Regions from separate parts of the Desemzia sp. FAM 23988 genome, predicted to be linked through region 3. Evidence: predicted binding sites of a transcription regulator. Region 3 holds the regulator's gene; each other region holds the start of a gene.
What was found. The regulator Rex, encoded in region 3, represses fermentation and respiration genes when NADH is low (regulators of the CRP and FNR family bind a similar motif). The targets are predictions, from matches to a motif close to TTGTGAANTANTTCACAA.
Positions count from the first base shown of each region.

Region 1: the regulator Rex is predicted to act here: its motif matches at 1,923-1,940, upstream of ACEN4L_RS04130 (FMN-binding protein).
Region 2: the regulator Rex is predicted to act here: its motif matches at 1,523-1,540, upstream of adhE (bifunctional acetaldehyde-CoA/alcohol dehydrogenase).

Region 1 is NZ_JBGQQS010000004.1:150,198-158,342, forward strand. It holds gene menA (1,4-dihydroxy-2-naphthoate polyprenyltransferase) at 1-191, opposite strand, end outside; gene ACEN4L_RS04125 (FAD:protein FMN transferase) at 238-1,305, opposite strand; gene ACEN4L_RS04130 (FMN-binding protein) at 1,407-1,886, opposite strand; gene ACEN4L_RS04135 (polyprenyl synthetase family protein) at 2,096-3,073, opposite strand; gene ACEN4L_RS04140 (NusG domain II-containing protein) at 3,106-3,525, opposite strand; gene ACEN4L_RS04145 (FAD-dependent oxidoreductase) at 3,602-5,470, opposite strand; gene ACEN4L_RS04150 (Gx transporter family protein) at 5,797-6,372, opposite strand; gene ACEN4L_RS04155 (TspO/MBR family protein) at 6,625-7,443, opposite strand; gene ACEN4L_RS04160 (ABC transporter ATP-binding protein) at 7,589-8,145, opposite strand, start outside.
Region 2 is NZ_JBGQQS010000010.1:35,775-43,919, reverse strand. It holds gene adhE (bifunctional acetaldehyde-CoA/alcohol dehydrogenase) at 1-1,503, opposite strand, end outside; gene rsmI (16S rRNA (cytidine(1402)-2'-O)-methyltransferase) at 1,778-2,659, opposite strand; gene ACEN4L_RS07380 (GIY-YIG nuclease family protein) at 2,637-2,984, opposite strand; gene ACEN4L_RS07375 (tRNA1(Val) (adenine(37)-N6)-methyltransferase) at 2,980-3,738, opposite strand; gene ACEN4L_RS07370 (NAD(P)H-quinone oxidoreductase) at 3,811-4,809, opposite strand; gene ACEN4L_RS07365 (DNA replication initiation control protein YabA) at 4,977-5,318, opposite strand; gene holB (DNA polymerase III subunit delta') at 5,387-6,388, opposite strand; gene ACEN4L_RS07355 (cyclic-di-AMP receptor) at 6,456-6,785, opposite strand; gene tmk (dTMP kinase) at 6,799-7,449, opposite strand; gene ACEN4L_RS07345 (aminotransferase class I/II-fold pyridoxal phosphate-dependent enzyme) at 7,510-8,145, opposite strand, start outside.
Region 3 is NZ_JBGQQS010000003.1:37,142-45,286, forward strand. It holds gene tsaD (tRNA (adenosine(37)-N6)-threonylcarbamoyltransferase complex transferase subunit TsaD) at 1-720, shown strand, start outside; gene ACEN4L_RS02750 (BMP family protein) at 955-2,031, shown strand; gene ACEN4L_RS02755 (nucleoside hydrolase) at 2,079-3,023, shown strand; gene ACEN4L_RS02760 (ABC-F family ATP-binding cassette domain-containing protein) at 3,914-5,872, opposite strand; gene ACEN4L_RS02765 (redox-sensing transcriptional repressor Rex) at 6,174-6,845, shown strand; gene ACEN4L_RS02770 (YdiK family protein) at 6,864-7,067, opposite strand; gene ACEN4L_RS02775 (CPBP family intramembrane glutamic endopeptidase) at 7,102-7,758, opposite strand; gene groES (co-chaperone GroES) at 8,098-8,145, shown strand, end outside.

The DNA.
Region 1 (8,145 bases), on a different contig from region 3:
TAGTCCATCGTATTGTTGATTGCAGTAGTGGCCATATCAAAAACCACCATTGCAAGAAAAAACAGCAAGGTGTTTACTCCATTCAGCTCCGAGAAATAATACAAAGAAAATAAAACACCTAATGTAAAAGGAAATAAACTAGCTAATTTGGTTTTTATCTCAACCAATTCTAAAAAAACAGGTACACTCATTCATACACTTCCTTTAAAGGTTTTTTTGATGCACTCCAGCTTAAACTTATTTATTCACCCAAGTGTATTCCTCATTAGTCAATTCAAAGTTATCCATCAACCCATCTGACGTATAAATTTCTTTTTCTTTGGTAATAAAAACAGCTTCTATATCATCTCGATTGTTCACGTATTCCAATCCATCTTCTAACCCTAATCCAAATACAACTGTTGAAAGAGCATCCCCATCAACAGAACGATTGGAAATAATCGACACGCCAGCAATTTCATTATCAAAAGGGTAACCAGTCTCAGGATTCATCAAATGATGATAAATTTCCCCATCCACTTCAAGATAACGTTCATAGATTCCAGAAGTAACGATTGACCGATCTTTTTGCTTGGTCTTTCCAACGGTTTCTCCTCGTTCAGATAAAGGATCTTGTATCCCGATATTCCAAGCTTCTCCTTCTCTGGTAGGCGAACCTCCCATAACGACTACATTTCCACCTAAATCGATAATAGCCGTGGTGACCCCTGATTCTTCGAATAATACCTTGATCTCATCTGCAATATAGCCTTTAGCAATCGCTCCTAAATCTAAAGCCATTCCTGATTGGGTTAAAAAGATGGTTTGATTTTCTGCATCTAACTCAACTTTGCTGTAATCCACTAGCGGCAATGCTGCATCGATTTCAGCTTGCTCCGGTTTTCTAGCATCATCAAAGCCGATTCTCCATAAATCTGTTATAGGTCCTACAGTATAATCAAATCCGCCATTAGAAACTTCACTGTATTTTGCAGCAGTTTCGATTAAAGGATACACATCATCTGAAAGTTTGACAGCTTCGTCTCCCGCAGCTTCGTTGACTTTGTCGATTTCTGAGCCAGGTTCATTAACAGTTACCTTATCCGCTAATTTCTCGACTCGGGCAAAAGCATTTTCCAGAACTTCCTCTTTCCCTTCATCATACACACGCAATGTTACATAAGTACCCATTAGAAATTCTGTTTGTTCATAGGGCGTGGTGAGCAAGGCTTGCTCTTCTTTCGAGCCGCAGCCGGCCAGTAAAAGAAAAAAAGCTCCCATCATTAGTCCACTTAAGATTTTTTTATGTTGATATATTTTTTTCATTTTATTTCTCCTAACTTCTCGTAATTCATACAAAAACAGGCAGGAACAAAATACATTGCCCCTACCTGTTATTATAAATCAATTAATGAGAATAGAAACTATTAATTATCGATTTCAATGGTATCCGTATTGCCTTCTTCAGCAGCGTCTACTAATTGTTGCGCATACTCTTTGAAAGATTCTGATGAGTGTGTAGCTCCAGTTACTACTTCAACTGCTGCTGGATCTTGAGTTTCAACTAATTGTTCATTTAATTGCGGGAAGTACTCTACTGGACCGACGCCGGAAACTTCTGACATTCTTTCTTGATAAGCTTCGTCTTCAGATTTTTTATCGCCAGCTTCATTTACGTTCTCATAATTTGATTCAGTAATTTCTCCGCCTTTTACAGTAATAGAGAAGTCTGTTTTCCAGCCATTTTCATCCAAGTTTTTCTCTACTAAAGTATATGTTCCATCTTGTAATCCGCCTTCTGAAGCTGCTGATTCAGATGACTCTGTTGCTTCTTCAGAACTGCCGCATGCAGCTAATACCAAAGCTGAAGCTAAAGTTAACGTTGATACTGAGAATAATTTTTTCATTTTATACCCACCCTTTTTTAGTATATGCACTTCTATTTGTGTAAGTATTCACAAATATTTCTTTTCTTTATTACGTACTTATAGTAGCATTGACAGCAAAACAAATCAATCTATTTCACACAATTTAATAATTTTTTCATTAACTATCTGAAAAATTTATGAACATTTCACTTTTAAAAAAAGAAACCTTATTTTATAAGGTTTCTTTTTTACATATCACGAGACAACATTTGCTCAGTAATGGTCAATAGAGTGCTTTTTATTGAATTTTCAGGCAGTCGTTTGATTCGTTTTAACGCTTTTTTAGTATATTTATTGGCTAATTCTTTCGCGCGTTCTTCACCTTTATACAACTGCACCAACTTGTATACTTCTTTGATCTCTTCTTCTGTGATCTGATCTTTTTTTAAAATATAAGGCTCGAATACTTCCCGATTTTCTTGCATGGCAAATAAAAGAGGAGCGGTATAAATACCATTTTTCAAATCGCTCATCATCGGTTTCCCTGCAATCACAGTATCTTGCGTGTAATCCAGTACATCATCAATAATTTGAAAAGCCATACCTATATTATTGCCGATTTGATAAGCTGAATTGGCCATTTTTTCTGAGCCCTTTTCATAGGCCCCAGCATAACAACTCAGCGCAAACAATTGTGCTGTCTTGCCTTGTATTTGTTTCAAATAATTGCGCATAGTCATATTAGAATTGTACTTCATATTCATTTGGTTCAGTTCGCCAACCAAGATGCTTTCCATGCCGTTTTTATCTAATTGCAGCGCCGAAGCATCCGCTGCATAATCTGTGAGCAGACGAAAACAGACAGTAAATAAGTAATCGCCGGTGTATACTGCTACTCGATTGTCATATTGCGTATTAATCGTCTCTTGCCCGCGACGCAAATCAGATTCATCAATGACGTCATCGTGCACCAAAGTTGCTAAATGCAGCACTTCAACAGCAGCTGCAATCGCTCGAGCTTTTTCCTGATCCGTTTCGCTTTTATACTGTGAAAACATTAAGCTAAACGCAGGACGTAATGTTTTACCGCCGGAAGAAAGCAATTGAACGATTTTTTGTTGCACATCTTTATTTTTAATAGTGATGTTTTGTTCGATTAAAGAAATACATGCTTTTAATTCAGTTTGTATCGAAGGATAGTCTTTCCACATTGGGTGAATCTTCATACCAGTTCTCCTCTATTTTTAAAGTGCTTATTTCAGGAAATAATGTCTAGCTCATTTTCAATTTCAACATCAGACTGACTGGGTTCTATTTCAACTAATAAATGATTCGGCAAACAAACAATCGTCTCGCCAAATGCATTGATTTCGCCTTTTCGAACACATAATTGATCATTACAACTTGCATCTGACATATAAATTTTCAATCCATCACGAATCACGGTGTTTTTATGCCCATGGTCATCTGTATAGACATATTCTTCGGTCTGGCCATCATCCGTTAAAATAAACTCTTTAACGATTTCTCCGTTTGCGCTGATCACTGCTTTCAATTCAGCATCTCCAGTCTGAGCTTGCACATACGTAAAAAAAACCAGCGGAAGGAAAGACGCTACCATCAAAGCTAATACAATCATAATATCCCACCGACGAACCATCTTTAGCTGCTTTTTCATTTATCTTCACCTCTGTTGAACGTTTTACAAAAATAAAAGGATGGGACTTTTTGTCCCATCCCCTTTTTAACACATTTTACTTGTTAATACCAGTTTCATAGATGGATTTAATATCTCCATACCACCACTTACTCAACTTATTTTGAATCCATGGTATCACGTAATAGTCTAATCCAAATGCTCTACCAGATCCGTTCATCAATGAGATCGCGACTGGAATGAACCAAACGTTTGCCCAGTAGAACATACCTGAAAGTGAGAATGAAACGACTAAAGCAATAGTAGCGGCATTTGCCAACCATGTAAACAGTCCTGCAATAATCGCTAATCCGATCAATAACTCAACGATTGTCATGAACTTTTGGAAGAATAAAGCGACATCTGTATTAGGAATCATGAATTCCATGATAGAGTTGAACCAGCCTGGAGCTTTGCTGAATACCATCATTGGTTCTTCACCATACACATAGCTTAAACCAAATACCGGTTTAGCGACTACTTCTTCAACTACTTGAGAAGCACCTGTGGTTGGTTCTTGCAGCCATTCAAATGGCAAGACGATTTCTTTGCCAAACCAAGATGTTGTCCCGAATAAACCAAATGTCTTTTTGATCCCTTCCCAAGTCCACATACTTCCGTAGAAAACACGCAATGGTACTGACCATAAAATGTTTCCTAATCGTGATAAGTGTCCGCGGAAAATATTGCGTTTGTCTTTAATAAAGAAGAATTCGTGTCTGATATATTGAACAAAGTAGAAAGCAGATCCGATAGTCAAGAAGTACAATAAGTTCACCATATGTTTTACAAACATTGCCAGGAAGCCGCTTAAATGGATTTTATCCATTAAGTAAGCTACACCGTAACGAGAACCGATAGAAACCATAAATCCTTGGTAATTACCTTTGTGTTCTACTTTTTCTTTGCCTTCCATTGCAGCGATGATGTTTGCAGCTGCCGTGTGACCTGTTTGTTCTGCACTTTGAACGATTTGTGGAACTGGTGTGTTGTCTTTTTCTGGTTCTTCGTAGTACACAAGGTCTCCAGCTAAATAGACATCTTTTACGCCCTTAGCTTCCATGTATTTGTTCGCTACCAAACGCCCCGCACGAGCCGTTTCAATGCCATATTCAGCAGCATCTGAATTAGCTTTAACTCCTGCAGTCCACACTAATGTATGAGTTGGGATCACAGTACCGTCCGTCAATTCAATTGAATCTTTAGCAACATTTGCTACCCCATTGCCTTTGATGATTTGAATCCCTTTTTTCGACATGTATTTTTCAGCCTTAGTTTGTTCTTTTTCAGTAACGACTCCAAGAATTTTCGGAGCAGCTTCTACTAAGTATAAGCTAAATTCGTCAGGATCTAATTTATTGTCTTTAGCTAAACGTTCTCCCCATTCCATCAATTCTCCGACCATTTCAACACCAGTGAACCCAGCTCCACTGACAACAGCCGTCAACATTGCTTTTCTTTTTTGAACGTCATGTTCATTTGATGCAGCTTCTACTGTATCTTTGATGTGACGACGGATCGCATTCGCATCTTCCCATGACCATAATGTGAATCCATTTTCTTCAACACCAGGTACGTTAAACGTATTAGGCTCTCCACCCATAGCTAAAATCAAATAATCATAGTTAAAGACAGTTTTTACTGTTTTAACCGTTTTTGCATCATGGTCTACATGAAGTACTTCATCTGTTACGATATCTACATTTTTTTGGCGAGCGAACAAACGTTGCAGATCATATTGGATTGCATCGGGTTCTACACGGCCCGCAGCGACTTCATGCAACTCAGTCATGTAAGTTTGATAAGAGTGTTTGTCAATTAAAGTGATAACCACATCTTTATCTTTTTTAAAATGTTTTGATAATTTTTTCGTAGCAGCCACACCAGCATAACCAGCACCAACTACAACAATATTTTTTGTTGCCATTCGAAAAACTCCTTATCCTATGTTCATTTATAAAAAATTGTTATTCTTTGAGCAAACAAATGTATTATAACTTTACTTACTATTTATTATTACGAATTTATTATAGTTTATTTCTCTTGTTATGTCTACACTGAACAAGCAAAAATATTGATTTTAATTGATTTGTTCTTATTTCCGTCAATTGTAAACGCTTTTTAGCTCGCTAGTTCACATAACGTTGTTTATCAAGTTAGAAATAATACATGACACTCATTCTCTAGCTCTTTTTATACAAAAAGCCTCTTAAAAATCCATTTAGTTGATTTTTAAGAGGCTTTCATGCTGTTTTATTCTTTCTCTGAAGAAGCTTCGTACCATGCTCGTGTTAAACGATTATGTTTGGCTTCTTCATTCTGTATTTTTTTTATGGTAGCTACGTGTTCCATTAAGTAATTAGCGGCTATCCCCACAGCTATTCCAGCAAATATTCCTGAAAAAGACAATATTGGAAGATACAGCATCACGCTAAAGGATTGAGCAATCGTACTAGCCACTACTAATTGACCAACATTATGCAAAATTCCGCCTGCCGCACTTACGCCAATAAGACTGACCCTTTTCGGCCCCAACATTCGAATGACTAACATACCGAAATAACTTAAAAAGGCCCCGGCAAAGCTGTACAAAAATGTAGACAGCGTACCACCTAACAATGTAGTCACTAACAGCCGCATCCAAACTACTTTAAAGCTGTCTTTGTACGATAAAGTAAATAATGCCAGTATTGTGATCATGTTAGATAAGCCTAATTTAGCTCCTGGTGCAAATGCAAAAGGAAACGGAATAGATCGTTCAACTAACGAAATGACTACCCCCTGAGCAGCTAATAGAGCGATATACATTAACCTTGTGTTTTTAGTCATATATCCTGATCCTTACTTTTAGATTCGTAACACAAGTTTACCACACTTCTACATGAAAAAGAATTTAAGAAAAAGGCTGTTCCTTGTCTAGTTTCTTTAATATCCTTTTATAAAAGCATATTTTGAAAGGTTCTATTCTTTTTCAAGGACTGCGCCTATGAACAACTTGTAAAAAGCCATAACCTGACTACTAGATAAAAGAAAATGACCCCATGTTAGAGTAAAAACCTAACTTTTAGAGGCCATTTCTCGTTAATAAAAACTTTTTGCTCTTTTTTTACGTGTATACAATAAATAGCCGCACGTAATCAATACAACAGCCATTGCTCCAATGACGGTGGCAATAATCAACGGATAGTCACCCGAAAAACCTGTTTCAGATAGATGTTTATAGGCAATCCCAAAGTACGCCCACAAAATAGTTAACCCATAAGCGATATCTTTGTTGCTGATCATAGTTGCTAATGCAATGACCAATCCTACTATCAAAATAATGATCGTCCAAGTTTGATCTGTCAGCCCCCATCCATTCCAATCTATGTCTACCAGTAATATCGTTACATTAGCTATCGACGCTACCGTTATCCATCCAAAATAAATACTGAACGGAAGTCGAATAAAAAGCTTATCTTTTTTCGATAACAGATTAGCAGACTGAGTCAAATGATTGATCAAAATCAGACAAATGAGCAAAGAAAAAATCAAGAGGGTTGAAAGCCCGATAAAATCATAATGCCACGTTAGAATCCAAGCAATATTGACCACTGAAGAAAGGATAAAGTAACGATTTATTTTCTTTACAGAGTCTAACTTTATTGCACTACTCGTTTTTCGAAATCCAATTAATTGATAAATAGCGTATATCCCTAACAAAAGATAGATGACACCCCAAATTGAGAAGGTCAATCCAGCAGGAGCAAATAAGTTAGGATAGGAATCTGAAACTTCCCCCGTAGTTATTCCATTGATGGGTAGAATATTAGCCAGTGCATTCACACCTACCATTGCCGCATAAAACAGAATGACTAAATAATTAATGAAAGATCTCGAATGTTTATTATTTTGTATCAATGCATTTCCTCTTTTCTTTAATTTTTTTCATTCTATTCTGTCATCATATAATACTCTTTATCAAAAAACCAAAAAAACGATTACTTATCTAACGAAAAAAAGGCAACATAAACAGGCATAAAGTCCCATTCATACTGCCTTTTAGTTAGGATAATTGCTGTTCAGCAAACTCTCTGTATAAAGAATGACTAGCTTTTAATTCTTCATGAGTCCCACTCCCCGTAATTTCTCCGTGCTCAATAAAAATAATTTTATCTGCATTGACGATCGTGGCTAGACGGTGAGCAATCACAAACGTCGTTCTTCCTTTCATCAAGCGACTTAAAGCTTGCTGAACTACTTGTTCCGATTGACTATCTAAACTGGCAGTAGCTTCATCCATTAATAAGATCTTAGGATCACGTAAGAAGGCACGAGCAATGTTGATACGCTGTCTTTGACCTCCAGACAACATAACTCCTCGTTCACCAACAGAAGTGTCTAGACCCTGCTTGAATTCCCTAATAAACTGGTCTGCATAAGCCAACTTAGCTACTTCCCATAGACGATCATCCGAAATCGATTCTGCGTTTTTCAACCCATATGTCAGGTTCTCACGAATAGTCCCTGCCATCATAGCACTCTCTTGCGATACATAACCAATCTGATTTCTCCATGAAGCTAATGAGAACTGCTGAATTGGGATATCTCCAACCTTTATTT
Region 2 (8,145 bases), on a different contig from region 3:
TGCATATCCAAATTGCACCATACCAGGATCACACACTACAAATACACGATTCACATTCGGCATTTTTTGCAAGTATTGGACCGAATTTTTTTCAAAGAAAATTTTTGGCGGTAATTTGAACCATTGCATGTTGTTTCTTCTTTTTGCTACTGTTTTGACATTCAGCAAATTCACTGCAGAAACGTTTGTTGACACGGAATTTCGCCCATGACTACCGCATCCTAAGGTTAGAGATGGCAGCATGTTGTTGTAAATATCCCCGATGCCCCCTTGCGCAGTAGGTGAATTGACAATCACACGACCGGCCTTCATTTGTTCTCCAAATTCTGCTGCTAGATCCATACGATTGGTATGGATGGCTGCAGAATGCCCAAGTCCGCCAAGTTCCAACATTTGTTGGCTTAATTCAAATCCCTGTGCTGTATCGTTCGCTTTCAGCATAGCTAATACAGGAGATAATTTTTCTCTGGATAATGGATATTCACTGCCCACTCCATCTAATTCCGCCACCAATATTTTAGTGCCCTTTGGTGCTTTCAGACCAGCAAGTTTTGCGATGGTGTCTGCCGATTGACCAACGATAGCTGGGTTTACCGCTGTTTTGTCTTTATTCATCACGGTATTTTCCAGTAAAGCCAACTCTTTTTTAGGCACAATATATACTTGTAGACGTTCGAATTCTGCTTTTACTTCATCATAGATCTCTTGATCCACGATTACCGCTTGTTCAGAAGCACAAATCATTCCATTATCAAATGTTTTCGACAGAATAATGTCGTTTACAGCCCGCTTGATTTTAGCTGTTTTTTCAATGTAGCTTGGTACGTTTCCAGGACCTACACCAAGTGCCGGTTTTCCTGTAGAATAAGCCGCTTTTACCATTCCTGATCCCCCAGTAGCCAGTACAACCGCAATATCATGGTGATTCATCAGCGTATTCGTGGCTTCTAACGAGGGTGTCTCGATCCATTGAATAATATTCTTTGGTGCCCCTGCTTTTACCGCAGCTTCATACAATACTCTAGCCGCTTCAGCGGATGATTTTTGAGCACTTGGATGAAAAGCAAAAATAATCGGATTCCTTGTTTTTACAGCAATCATGGCTTTAAACATCGTTGTAGAAGTTGGATTAGTTACCGGAGTTACTCCGCACACTACTCCGACCGGACTTGCAATCGTCATTAACCCGGCTTGTTCATCATCCTGAATGACGCCAACTGTTTTATCATTTTTGATATCATGCCAAATGGATTCTGTTGCAAACATATTTTTCACACATTTGTCTTCATAAACGCCACGTTTAGTTTCTTCCACGGCTAATTTAGCCAAGCGCATATGGTCATTCAGTCCAGCCAACGACATTTGATGGACAATGTAATCAATTTTTTCTTGATTAAAGTCTTCCAACTCTGTCAACGCTTTTTTAGCTTTAGTTGTGTACCCTTGAATAACATCCTCAACGGAAACTTCTTTTGTTTTAAATTCTCTTAGCACTTCTTGCATATTCCTATTCCTCCAAACTTTGTTATCTATTTCACATATGATATTACCTCATTTTTTTTAGAAAGTAAATCATTTTATGTGATTAAATTCGCTTATTTTAAACTTCTATTTTCGAACTAAAAAATGTTATAACAGGATCGACGAATAATTAGTACAGTTGTTTTGTTAATAATTGAGCATATATGGTCTGTATTTTTTCTCTAAGTGCTTTTAAAATTAAACAAAAAAATCCATTTAATTAGACAGAAAATTAAATGGATTTTTTGCTCTTCTTTTAATTTATCTCATGATAGTGTGAATAAACTTCCTGCTTTTTCATAGCGCGTATTTTAGCCACTTCTTTAATAGCCTCTTTACTGCGCAGGCGTTGTTCCTCCATGACTTGTGTAACATGCTCTCTGACTGTCCATTTTTGCCAACTCATATCTTCTTCCGGACACAAGGAGCTTTCGCTGTTTCCTTCAACAATCACACAAAATTCTCCACGAATCTCTGTGTTTTGCGCCCATTCCTGAACTTCTTCTATCGTCCCTCGAATAAATTCTTCGTACCGCTTCGTCAACTCACGACATAAAACGATCTTTCTAGTTTCGCCTAATACCGTGCTCATATTCTTCAGCACTTCTTTCAACCGGTGCGGGGATTCATACAAGATGAACGTTTCCGGCCGCAAATTCAATTCTTCTAGCGCTTCTACTTGATCTTTCTTTTTACGCGGCAAAAAACCGTAAAAATAAAATGGTTGTGGACTCAAACCTGAAGCGATCAATGCTGTCAGAGCTGCATTTGCTCCAGGAAGTGGCACGACCGAAATACCTGCTTCAATACAAGCTACTACTAAATCATGTCCAGGGTCGCTAATAGAAGGCATGCCCGCATCACTTACTTGAGCGATATCCTGTCCGTCTTCCAACCGATCGATCAATTGGCCGATCCGTTCTTGGGAATTGTGTTCATGAAAACTGATTTGACTCGTATGGACATCAAAATGATTCAATAATTTTTGCGTATTTCGCGTATCTTCTGATGCAATCAAATCGACTTCTTTTAAAAGACGGATCGCCCGAAACGTCATATCTTCTAAATTCCCTATCGGAGTAGGAACGAGATACAATGTCCCAGTGGATTGCGGCTCAAAACTCTTTTGCTGAAACATCTGCTGTTTCCTCCTTAGTGTTTAACATTTCCATATTCACCACACATGCTGAATCTGCGGAAAGAGGAAATTCAACTCCTTGTTGCATCAAGTACTGTATTTTTCGTTTGCGCGTTTGCTGTTTAAACGCATATTCTGCCTTAGTGGCTTCGCTTCTTGTAGCAAATGCTTCCGCATAGACCATATGCACCGGACGCCTTTTAACAGGTTTGGTGTATTTGGCCCCAGTGCCAGAATTATGTTCCTCTTCACGCCGTTTTAATTCTGTGGTATAGCCGCCATAAAAGGTGCCGTCATTGCAATACAAGACATAGAAATAACTAATGGTGTTCTTTTCCAAATAACATAGCACTCACTTCCGGTAAATAATGGTTCTCTTCATCATAAACAATCAATGGAGGCAGCACGCGGAATCCCGTATCTTTTCCATCTTTGATACCTTCGATCAAAATTGTATTGGCTTCTTTCCCAATTTTTGGATAAACAAACCGCAATTTTTTAGGCGCCAAGCGATGAGCTTTCATTGTTTCTAAAATCTCCAACAATCGGTCTGGGCGATGGACAAAATAAGCTTTTCCATTCATTTTCAATAATCCGCTAGTCACTTTCATCACTTCGTCTAAATTCGTATGTAATTCATGACGCGCAATAGCCAAATGCTGGTTCGGATTACGAGTGCTTTTTTCGGTAGCTGCAAAATAAGGCGGATTACAAGTCACTACGTCTACAGAATCATGTTTGATCCAATTTGCAGCATCTCCTATTGCCCCATTAATAATGGACACCTTTGTTTCCAACTGATTCATCTGAATACTTCTTTCAGCCATGTTTGCTAAACGTTTTTGCAATTCGATTCCAATGATCGGGCTTTTCGTCTTTTGACTTAAGATCAGTCCAATAACTCCATTCCCCGCACATAAATCGACAACTTTTCCTTTATGATGCTTTGGAACTTGAGCAAAATCAGCTAATAAAATAGCATCCAGTGAAAAAGAAAATACAGAAGGACTTTGGATAATATCCAAGTCTTGACTGATAATTCGATCTACTCGTTCGTCACTTTGTAGCAACTGGTCCATGCACGTCACACATCCTTCATTCAGTATACTTTTTTTATTATAGCATAATGCAGCTCTCCGTTTTAAGGAAGTTTAGTCTCTGCTGTCCACTTTTTCCAAAGACAAAATAATTTTCCCTGTGTTTTTATTGTCTTCCATATAGCGATGCGCATCCGCGGCTTCTTCAAATGGAAATACACGATCAACAATCGGATGGATTTTGTCAGCTGTAAACAGCGGCAATGCCTTCTCTGCAAATTCATGCGTTAATTCAGCTTTGTATTCATCTGATCTTGGGGTCAATAATGTCCCTATCAGGGAAACCCGTTTACCTAATAACGCACCTAGATTGACGTTTTCAACCGTTGCGCCACCTAAAACACCAATTAAAATCCAACGGCCGTCTACTTTGATGGACTTCAGATTTTTCTCCCAGTAAGAAGCTCCGATAAAATCTAAAATCAAATCGACCCCTTTACCGTCTGTCATTTCAAGAACACGTTCAGAAAAATCTTCTGTTTTGTAATTGATTGTTTCGTCTGCTCCCAACCTTTTACAAAAATCTAATTTTTCTGCTGAACCAGCTGTTGTGATTACTTTTGCGCCAGTCAGTTGTTTCGCCAATTGGACAGCAGCCGTTCCAACACCACTTCCGCCTGCATGAATCAATACAGTTTCTTCTTGTTTTAATTCACCTAACCAATACAACGTTTGGTAAGCTGTTAAAAATACTTCTGGTATGGCTGTCCCTTCTTCAAAAGTAGTTTCATCCGGCAGTACAATCGCTCGTTCAGCTGGAACCGTTACGTATTCTGCATAACTTCCCTCGTTCACTAAACTAGCTACTCGAGTTCCAGGTGTAAACTCCTTATTCGAGCTGTTATTTTCTTCCACCACTCCCGCCATTTCAACACCTAAAATAGGATATGGCGGTTTCAATTGTTGATTTTCACGCTTCATAATATCTGTTCGATTGATAGCCGTTGCTTTTACTTTTACCAGTAATTCACCTTTTTGAGGCGTTGGTTTAGCGCGCTCTTCCATAATCAATTCTGCTGCACTTCCTGGTTTTTTCATGCTGACTGCTTTCATAGATATCCCTCACTTTTCATCTTATCAAATACATCCACTATAACACGCTAACTTTCTTTTTTCTATTTAGAACTGATTACGCTTATACTTCAGAAAAACAAAAAAATACTCAGCTTTTACTGGGCTCGTTCGACCAGCTTGGACTAAGTACTTTTATCGGATTCTTTTTAACGGCGTTCGCCATAAATCACATTTAAACAAAACGCACAAGATTCATCATCGACTCTTCTTGAGCCATAGAATACGTTGCAGACATGAAAGCCGTCTTCATAGATTTTTTCAAGATTCAAACGAGATTTTGACATTTCCGTCTCGGCTGGTTCTTTACTAGCATCTGGTTTTTCCAAATCTGTCAATCGATCTCTCAGATGTTGATTTTCAATCCGTAATGAAGCATTTTCTTCAACCAATGCACCAATTTCATTTTTTAATTCTGAAATTCGATTCAACGCTTGGCCCGCATCATTCTCTAAACGATTGAAACTATCAAACAAAGTTTTTTTGTCCATCTTTTCACCCACGCTTATCATTGATCCTCCTTCAAAACAGAACGTTTCTTGTTCTATTCATTACTTTTTTACCGCGATTTTGCTGGCAAACGTGATGCGTCATTCATTAAACGAATCGCTAATTGCTCAAATATACCTTGAGCGTTGACGTTGCTTTCTAATTTTTTCTGGCTGGCTAAGATTTCTTCTATTGATGAAATAATGATCTTAGATGATTTATTATCCACGAATTGAGTCAATTCTTCTTGGTAGCGAGGAAAAGCAAGTCGAGAGGCCTCTGCATCGTAAGCTAGTCTTAATGCATCTCGGTAAATGAGCAGTAACAGTTCTAAAGCTAATTGGTACTGACTGCGTTCTTTAAAATGATTCATGATTGTCGTTTGAACAAAGACAAAACTCTGCTTATCTTTTTTAGCAATTTTCAAGAACCATTTCCATATGACTGGATGTGCATCCATGAACCATTCATCTTGACTCATTTCGTGAGCTTTCGCAATGTCATTGGTCAAATGTACCAGCAATGCTGCCTGGTTTTTGGATACCCCTTTATCTTCTAACTCTTGTTGCAAGATGTCTTTTGGAAGCGGAGAAAAGTGAATCAACTGACAACGGGATAAAATGGTCGGCAGGATCCGCTGCTTGGCAGTAGTCAATAAAAAGGCTGTCACATTTCCGCTAGGCTCTTCTAAAAACTTCAATAAGCTGTTCGCTGCACCCACTGTCATTTTTTCCACATCGCTGACAATAAAAACTTTCTGATTTCCTTCTACACCGCTTTTCCCAAATTCAGACTTCAAATAACGAATTTGTTCTACCTTGATCGATAGACCTTCTGGCTCAACTTCCACCACATCCGGGTGGTGCTGCTCAAATACTCTCGTACAATTTTGACACGTCGTACAAGGTATTCCATTTTGTTTATTTGGGCAAAAAAGCCCCGCAGCAATCCATAAGGCCAGCTCTTTCTTTCCCGTACCTTTTGCTCCTTCAAAAAGATAAGCATGAGCCAGCTTGTTGTGCTGCATTTTTTGCTGAAACTGCTGCATGAGTACAGGTTGGAGCCGATTTATTCTATTTTCGATTAGATCACGACCTTACTGTTCACTTTTGCTGTATTTAGGTTTCTTTCCATCCTCATTAGAAACGTTCAAATTGTTCGATCGGCATCACGAACACCGTAGCTCCACCGACTTCTACTTCAACTGGATAAGGAAAACTAGTCTCCATTGAAACATCAAAACTGGTTGGAGGAAGCATGTATTGTTCTCTTGCAGAACAATTTTCGCGAATAATGTCCAATACCTCATCCACTCTTGCTTCTTCTACCCCAACAATAAACGTAGTATTTCCAGCTTTTAAAAAGCCGCCAGTTGTAGACAATTTCGTTGCACGAATCCCTTTATCTACAAATACATTTGATAAACGGTTTCCATCTTTATCTTGAACGATCGCTAAAATAAGTTTCATCAGTAACCCTCTCCTACTCTATCTTAAAATGGTTAGTTATTTTTTCTATAATGGTATTATAGCAAACCTCAACAACTTGGTTTAGTTCTTGATCAGCATCGATCATTGTGATTCTCTCGGGATTTAAGTCGGCAAGCTTCAGATAAGCTTCACGAACTTTTTCGTGAAATTCTAATTTTTCTTGGTCCAAACGGTCAAATTGACGCTCTTCTTTTCCTTTATGGATCCGCTCTAAACCAACCTCAGCTTCAATATCTAAATAAAGGGTAAAGTCAGGCTCAATATCATTTGTCGCAAATCGATTGATTGAAGCAACTTCTTCCATTCCGATTCCACGAGCATAACCTTGATAAGCAAGAGAGCTGTCTACGAAACGATCACACAGAACAATTTCATTTCGTTCCAAGGCTGGAAGAATCTTTTCCGTTAAATGTTGTCTTCTGCCCGCAGCGTATAACAATGCTTCCGTTCGAATATCCATTTCTGTGTGTTCAGGGTCTAAAATAAGCTCTCGAATTTTTTCAGCGATCCGACTGCCGCCTGGTTCTCTTGTAGACAATATGTGCTGCTCCAAAGTTTGTTCTAATCTTGGAAGCAATTCCTTAATGACACTCGTTTTGCCAGCTCCATCCGGACCTTCTATGGTAATAAAAATTCCCTTCAACTTTAAAAACCCCTCAATCTTTTATCTTATTATCATTATACTGTATCTAAGCGTTTCAGTCTAACTGAATTCTTTGACAGAATAAATAGATAGACAATTATTTTTGTCTAGTCCCACAACGCGGTGTTTTTTATCTAAACTCATCTGCAAACTGACAATATCCGCTGACAGAATCCTTTGTCCTTTCAATACTAACGGAATCCCTGGAGGATACGGCGTAATATTTTGAGCAGCAATTTCGCCTTCACTTTCTGCTAAAGGTACTTTTTTTACAGCGGCTTTTTTCTGCTTCGCATACCCCATCTCTAAACTAGTTAACACGGGATAGTCAAGGTTCTGCTCCATTTTTTGCGGCTTTTCGTTAGGCACTCCTCGCGGCAAATGGAGTTCTTGAGTTGTTTTCAAAGAAACTTCGTCAGCTTTCAATAGTGGAAAAGTCAATAAAACAGCTTCAGGATCATTTTTTTCTGGATAAAGCCCTTGTTCTTCCAACAGCTGCGCCAACTGATCCCCGTTTTGGTCAGGCCAGTGTACTCTTCCTTTTAGAGGATCATCGCTTTGCCAAAACTCCAATCCGCTTTCTTTGAACAACTCAATCCACCGATTGCGAGAAGCAAATGTCTCTTGCAAATCTTCTGCTGTAAATTGCGACAAGAAATAGCGAGCGTATTCCAGGCTTTGCATCAATAAATAAGA
Region 3 (8,145 bases):
AAAGCAATTGCTTACGCACACAAATTACCTTTAATCGCTGTCAATCATATGGCCGGTCACATCTATGCCAATAAATTTGTGCACACTATGAGATTCCCACTAATGGCGCTTGTAGTAAGCGGTGGGCATACTGAATTGGTTTATATGGCTGAAGACGGTTCTTACGAAATTGTAGGCGAAACCCGAGATGACGCAGCCGGAGAAGCGTATGACAAAATCGGCCGTGTTCTAGGACTGCCGTATCCGGGTGGGAAAGCTATCGATCAAATGGCCCATGAAGGCCAAGACGTTTACAATTTTCCAAGAGCTATGATCAAAGAAGATAATTATGATTTTAGTTTCAGCGGACTGAAAAGTGCTTTTATCAATAAAGTGCATAACGCTCAACAAAAAGGGGAAGAATTGAATAACAATGATTTAGCGGCTAGCTTCCAAGCTAGTGTGGTCGAAGTATTGGTCACAAAAACTCTGCGAGCTGCTAAAGAATATCGTGTCAAACAGCTTCTTTTAGCAGGCGGTGTAGCAGCTAATAAAGGTTTGAGAGAAGCTCTTACGAAAGCTATGAAAGAAGAACTTCCTGAAGTAGAGTTGGTTATTCCGCCACTCTCTCTATGTGGAGATAATGCCGCTATGATCGGGGCTGCGGGATTTGTGGAACTGACTAAACATCAATTTGCAGGATATGAGTTGAATGCAAAACCTGGTCTATTGTTAGGCTGATTCTCAATAAAAGATAAATTAACTGAAAGTTAGAAATTTCCGCTACTCTAATTTTCGGTTTTTTTGTATTTATATTAATAATAAGGACTTTTTATTTTATTTTAAGTTTAAAACACGAACTATAAATTATAATACGATTAGAAATGTAAAGTTTTTAAATCTTTGCTTATTTTTTTGTTGTAAGATGTGTTCATGAAAGATCATACGAAACAAAAAACTTTGGGGGTAAAGAGTGTGAATAAAAGAAAAGTAACAGGAATAATGTCATTCGGATTAGTTTCGGGATTAATGCTTGCAGCTTGTGGAAACAAAACAGAAGCAACAGATAACGGCAGCACAGAATCTATAGAAACGAGCGATTATTCCATTGTGATGGTAACTGACAGTGGTGGAGTTGATGATGGTTCCTTTAACCAATCTGCATGGGAAGGTATGATTGAGTGGGGGGAAGAAACAAATGGTCTTGAAGGTGAGAACTATGCGTACATTGCTTCTAATGAAGATTCAGAATACATACCCAACTTAAATCAAGCCATCATGAATGACTTTGATATCATTTTTGGTGTTGGATTTAAATTAAAAGATTCTATTAAAGAAATTGCTGCAGGCAATCCTGAGCAGCAATTTGTGATTACCGATGATAGTATAGAAGGACTTGATAATGTAGCTTCAGTTCTTTTTAAAGATCAAGAAAATGCATTCCTAGCAGGAGTTTCTGCTGCACTATCAACTGAAACAGGGAAAATCGGATTTGTAGCTGGACAAGAAAGTGAAGTTTTAGATCGATTTGAAGCCGGCTTTTTAGCAGGAGTTCAGGCAGCGGATCCAAGTGTTGAAGTTCAAGTAGAGTATGTCGGCTCTTTTGCAGATACATCAAAAGCCAGACAAATTGCCGCAGGAATGTATTCTAACGGAATCGATGTGATTTACCAAGGAGCAGGAGATGCTGGTAATGGTGTCTTTTCTGAAGCAAGAGATCGTATGAATGCCAACCCGGATGAGCAAATTTGGGTCATCGGTAGTGATCGTGATCAAACAGAAGAAGGGAACTATGGAGGCGGTAATTTAACATTAACGTCTTCCATTAAAGGTTTAGGAACAGCTATCAAATCAGTTGCGCATGATACAATGGAAGGCAATTTCCCAGGAGGTAAAATCACTCAATTAGGACTGAAAGAAGAGGCTATCTATATGACACGAGGCAATTTGAGCGAAGAGGTCTGGACAGCTGTTGAAGAATTCAAAGAGCAAATTATCAATGGAGACATTGTTGTACCGACAAATCCTGATGAAGTGACTGCGCCAGAATAAAGGCATGCGAACGGGTACAAATTTGAAGACATTTGCAGGAGGAAACGATGAAAAGAGTCATTATTGATACAGATACAGCTGGAGACGATACAATAGCTATTCTAACAGCGCTGCACTACTTTAAAGTTGAAGGAGTAACGGTGGCTGGAGGGAATGTCGACTTTGAACAAGAAGTAGAAAATGCGCTTTACACAGTTCAAATGGCAAAATCTGACTACCATGTGCCGGTATACAAAGGCTATGAAAGACCCATTATGGCAGTTGGAGTAGAGAAGCATATTACGATTGAGGATATTCATGGGAAATATGGCATGGGCGATTCTTATTTTGAAAAAACCGAACAACGTCCTGAAAAAGAACACGCTGTTGATTTCATTATTGATACAGTCAAAGCAAACCCCGGCGAGATCTCTTTATTGGCGATTGCTCCTCTAACCAATATTGCGATGGCCATCAAAAAAGATCCTACAATTGTTAAAGACATCCCTCATCTTTATATTATGGGAGGTTTAAACAATACGTTAGGAAATATTACGGCAGCAGCAGAGTATAATTTCTATGTAGATCCAGAAGCTGCCAGAATTGTCATGCATTCTGGTGTTCCTATCACTATGGTGGGCTGGGATATGTGTAAAAAACATTCCGTAATGAAAAAAGAGGACCAAACGGAGATTCAAGCGCTAGGAACAGCAGGATCTAAATTTTACATGGATGTAAATAGTGCAGTTATACGTTATGATCAAGAAATTCATAAGTTAGACGGGATTACTCACCCTGATACATTACTCGTTGCTATAGCTGCAGATGAAAGTATCATGACAGGCTCTGATATGTATTATGTAGATATTGAAGTACATGGTGAGCTGACCAGAGGCTACGATTTAGTGGATGTCTCAAACTTTACCGGCAAAACACCGAATGTGCGTGTGTGTGAAGAAGTAGATAGAGACAAATTTAAAGCCAGTTTATTAGATGTTTTAAAAGCTATTTAGATAGAAAAAGAAGCAGCGACCTCCAAGTTAGAGTGAAATCTAATTTTTTGTGGGGGTTGCTTTTTCTGTGGCGGAGTAAAGGGTGTATTTTGAAGTGAGTTTGAACATCAAGGTTAAAGTTGTCTTGATGAAGAAAGAGGCTTGAACATCAAGGTTAAAACCGCCTTGATGAAGAATTGAGATTGAACATCAAGAGTAAAACCGTCTTGATGAAGAAAGAGGCTTGAACATCAAGGTTGAAGTTGTCTTGATGAAGAAAGAGGCTTGAACATCAAGGTTAAAACCGCCTTGATGAAGAATTGAGATTGAACATCAAGAGTAAAACCGTCTTGATGAAGAATTGAGATTGAACATCAAGAGTAAAACCGTCTTGATGAAGAATTGAGATTGAACATCAAGAGTAAAATCGTCTTGATGAAGAAAGAGGTTTGAACATCAAGGTTAAAACCGCCTTGATGAAGAATTGAGATTGAACATCAAGAGTAAAACCGTCTTGATGAAGAAAGAGGCTTGAACATCAAGGTTAAAACCGCCTTGATGAAGAATTGAGATTGAACATCAAGAGTAAAACCGCCTTGATGAAGAATTGAGATTGAACATCAAGAGTAAAACCGTCTTGATGAAGAAAGAGGCTTGAACATCAAGGTTAAAACCGCCTTGATAAAGAATTGAGATTGAACATCAAGAGTAAAACCGTCTTGATGAAGAAAGAGGTTTGAACATCAAGGTTAAAACCGCCTTGATGAAGAATTGAGATTGAACATAAAAAGTAAGATTGGCTGGTTTGAGTCCGGTATTCAACCGAACTCAAACCAGCCAATCAGCTGTATAATAAGAACTCTAACTATTAGGGCACCAAGCCAACCCGAGCTTCTTATTTAAAGGACTTCTTAGATTAATTCTTCAAGAGTTAACGTCGTTTCTTCCCATTCTTCCATGAGTGTTTCATACTGTTCATTCAACAGTTGAAGTTTATCATTGATTTCTTGGACTTTTAAATGATCTTCATAGACTTCTGGTTTGGTCAATTCAGTTTCTAAATTTTCGATACTAGGCTCCAATTCAGAAGTTTCCTGTTCAATGGCTTCGATTCGACGGGTCAGCTGTCGAACCAATTTTTGATTTTCTTTATTGATTTCACGTTTTTTTGAAGGGGCGGTAGAAGCGGAATCTTTCCCAGAACTGTTTTCCGTTCCCTGTGCTTCTTCATCTGCAAGTCGTTTCAATTCTTCTTGCTCAGCTTTTTTTTCTAGGTAGTAATCATAATCGCCTAAGTAAGCTGTGCTTCCTTCTGCAGACAGTTCAATTACTTTAGACGCAATCCGATTGATGAAATAGCGGTCATGAGAAACAAAAAGCAGTGTGCCGTCGAAATCGATCAACGCATTTTCAAGTACTTCTTTACTATCTATATCTAAATGATTTGTAGGTTCATCCAGAATTAAGAAGTTGTCTTGATTCATAGACAATTTAGCTAATGCCAAACGAGCTTTTTCTCCACCGCTTAAAGAAGTGACGGCTTTTTCAACATCTTCTCCGGAAAATAAAAAGCTGCCTAAAATAGATCGGATATCTTTTTCGGGAGTAGTAGGGTGTTCATCCCAAAGTTCGGCCAATACAGATTTAGAAGAATGCAATTCAGCTTGTTCTTGATCGTAATAGCCAACTTCCACATTTGTTCCGTATCGCTTTTCACCTTTCATAAGAGGGAGTTCTTCGAGTAAGGATTTCAGCAGTGTGGATTTTCCCACACCATTTGGTCCGACTAAAGCTATAGCATCGTATTTTCGGATATCCATATTGATCGGTTCAGATAAAATCGTTTGGTCATATCCGATAGCTCCGTTTTCTAATGACATCACGACATTTCCGCTTTCTTTGGCAGGATGGAAGCTGAATGTAGCTGATTTTTCTTCGCCTTGAGGTTTATCTAAACGGTCTATTTTTTCCAATTGTTTCCGACGACTCTGAGCACGTTTGGTAGTAGAAGCGCGGACTAAGTTGCGGTTTACAAAATCTTCTAACTTGGTAATTTCTTTTTGCTGTTTCTCAAATTCTTTCCATTCTTTTTCAAGTTGTGCAGCTTTCAAGTCTAAATATTTACTATAATTTCCTTTATAATGGTGCATTTTTTGACGGCTTAAGTCATAGACTTCATTAACTACTTTATCTAAGAAATAACGGTCATGAGAAACGATCAGCAACGCACCAGTATAAGTTTGCAAGTAGTTCTCTAACCAGTTTAATGTTTCGATATCCAAATGGTTGGTAGGCTCATCTAAAATCAATAAGTCTTTTTTTTGCAACAATAATTTCGCTAAAGCTAAACGCGTTTTTTGGCCACCTGAGAGTTGATTGATGGATTTAGCATAATCCTCTTCAAAAAAGCGGAAACCATGTAAAACAGAGCGGATCTCTGCTTCATAACCATAACCATTTTGCTCTCGAAAATCGTGCTGCATTTGATCATACTGTTTTAAGGTTTCATGATAGAGTTCCTCATCGGCTAATAAAGAAGGATCCCCTAACATTTCTTCGGTATGACGCATTTTCTTTTCTAATTGGATCACATGTTGGAAAACTTCCAACATTTCATCCCAAATGGATTGAGTAGAGTCAAGGCCAGTATTTTGTGCTAAGTAGCCGATAGTCACTTGTTTTCCTTTTGAAATTTGTCCAGCATCCGGAGGTTCAATATCTGCGATGATTTTTAACAGAGTTGATTTGCCGGCACCGTTTCGTCCCACAAGGGCAATACGTGAATTTTCTTGTACTTCTAAATAAATATTCTCAAACAATACATCTGCACCAAAATAACGTGCAACGTGTTGAGCTTGTAATAGAATCATTTTGTTGTCCTCATTTCTTATCTCTGCTCTTTCACTTAGTTTAGCATATTCTGTCTTTAAGTGGGAGAGTGTCTGGAAGGCTGGACTAACAAAAAGAAAGCCGGTTCACAATGTTCTTTGTGAATTTTGTATGGATAAGAAAATAAGCGAAAAAAAATATTGAAATGACCGTTTAAAAAAGCTGGTAATTTAATAAGAAGATGTTATAATCTTATTATGTGAAACTCGACAATTTGTGAAACAAATAATTTGTTAACGAATATTGTGAATTTTGAATAAAAGAAAGTGAGTGAAGTGAACGATGGGTTCAACGAATACAATACCCAAAGCGACGGCAAAGAGATTACCGATTTATTATAGATATTTACGGTATTTGCATGAAGATGGAAAAGAACGTGTGTCATCAACTGAATTAAGTGAAGCTGTGAAAGTAGATAGCGCTACGATTCGACGCGATTTTTCATATTTCGGAGCTCTAGGAAAAAGAGGTTATGGATACGATGTTGAAACGCTGATGCATTTTTTCAGTAAAACATTGAAACAAGACCGACTAACGAACGTGGCATTAATTGGTGTGGGTAACTTAGGACATGCTTTATTAAATTACAATTTCCATCAAGGGAACAACATGCGCATCAGTGCTGCCTTTGATATCAACAAGGATATTGTAGGAACGATTCAATCTGGAGTACCGGTTTATCCAATGGAAGACATGGTACAACAGTTGAAAATGCAACAAATCGATGTAGTTATGCTGACTGTACCTACTTCAGCAGCTCAAGATGCTGCAAATAATCTCGTTGAAGCTGGCGTTAAAGGAATACTGAACTTTACACCGATTCGTATTTCCGTACCAGAAGAAGTTCGAGTACAAAACGTGGATTTAGCGAATGAATTGCAGACTCTTATCTATTTTATCGATCACTATAAAGCAGACTCAGACAGTGATGATACTTTATTGCTATTAGATTAAAAAAAGCAACAAACCTATTTACGGTTTGTTGCCTTTTTTTAGTTTGAGATAGATTTGTAAAATCTTCGTAGCTCTTACCACATCTCGTGTGGCAAACAATACAAAAATGATAGAGAAGAATCCCCAACCAAATTCACCAACGTAGTCAATTGCAAACCAGATAAAAATAGCTGCAAGAACATAATTGAAAACAATTTGAATAATAAAATCTCTTTTTTTCATGAACGTTAAAAGTTCCTTTCTACTATAAACACTATTAGTATAGCCATAAGTTAGCTACTGTAACGGTAGCATTCATTAAAGCGTGAGCAATAATTGGAGCAGCAATCGATTTTGTTTTCCAGTACAAATAGCAGAAAACAAACCCCATAATCGAATAAAGCAAGTAATGACCATCAAAGTGAATAAAGGCAAATATCAATGAACTGATCACAGCAGCACCGATTCCTCCAGTAATGTCATAAAGATAACCAAAGATAGCTTTCCTAAATACAAACTCTTCCATAATAGGACCAAAGATAGCTACTAGAATCAAGAAAATAGGGTATTTATTCACAGTGAAAACGAGCTCTGCAGTGTTTTGTGACCCTAAAGGTGTATTGAGCAAGAATGTTTCGATAAATACAGCTAAGTATTGACCAACAAAAGCTAAAAACATTCCTCCTACTCCCCAAAAAACAATCGATTTTTTAGAATTGCTGGGCGTTTTCTCTAGACTATTATCAAATGTAGACCGATGATTAACGATAAACATTAGGATAGCTCCAATCACGAAACCGGCGATAGTACCATAAATGCTGGCGTCTGCTACAGCTTTAGCTGGTACAAAAAACAACACTATCACTGGGAAAAATTGAGCTATAATATAGATGAGAATGATTTTTGCATATGGAGACTTAATTAAATTCTTCATGTGTTTAAAACCTTCTTTAAGTAATTATTTACAGTTGCACTAAAAAAGAACAAGACTATATAAAGTGAGCAATGCACCTTTGTAATGGTACTGCATTTGGACGTAAAACAGTTTTAAAAAAAGATGTTCAATAAACAGTATAACATAAGTCTCATACCACTAAAGCAATTTTTGCTTTCTTCTTGAAGTATTTCTTCCTTAAATAAAAGGGCACTCTTTTTCTTTTTCAAGAGTAAAAAATACTTGCAAAATTTTTACAGTTTGATATGATGAAGAAGTGATTTAGCACTCTTTTAGAGTGAGTGCTAACAAAGAAAAACTATAATTGGAGGGATTTACGTGTTAAGACCTTTAGGAGATCGTGTCATCATTAAAGTCACAAAAGAA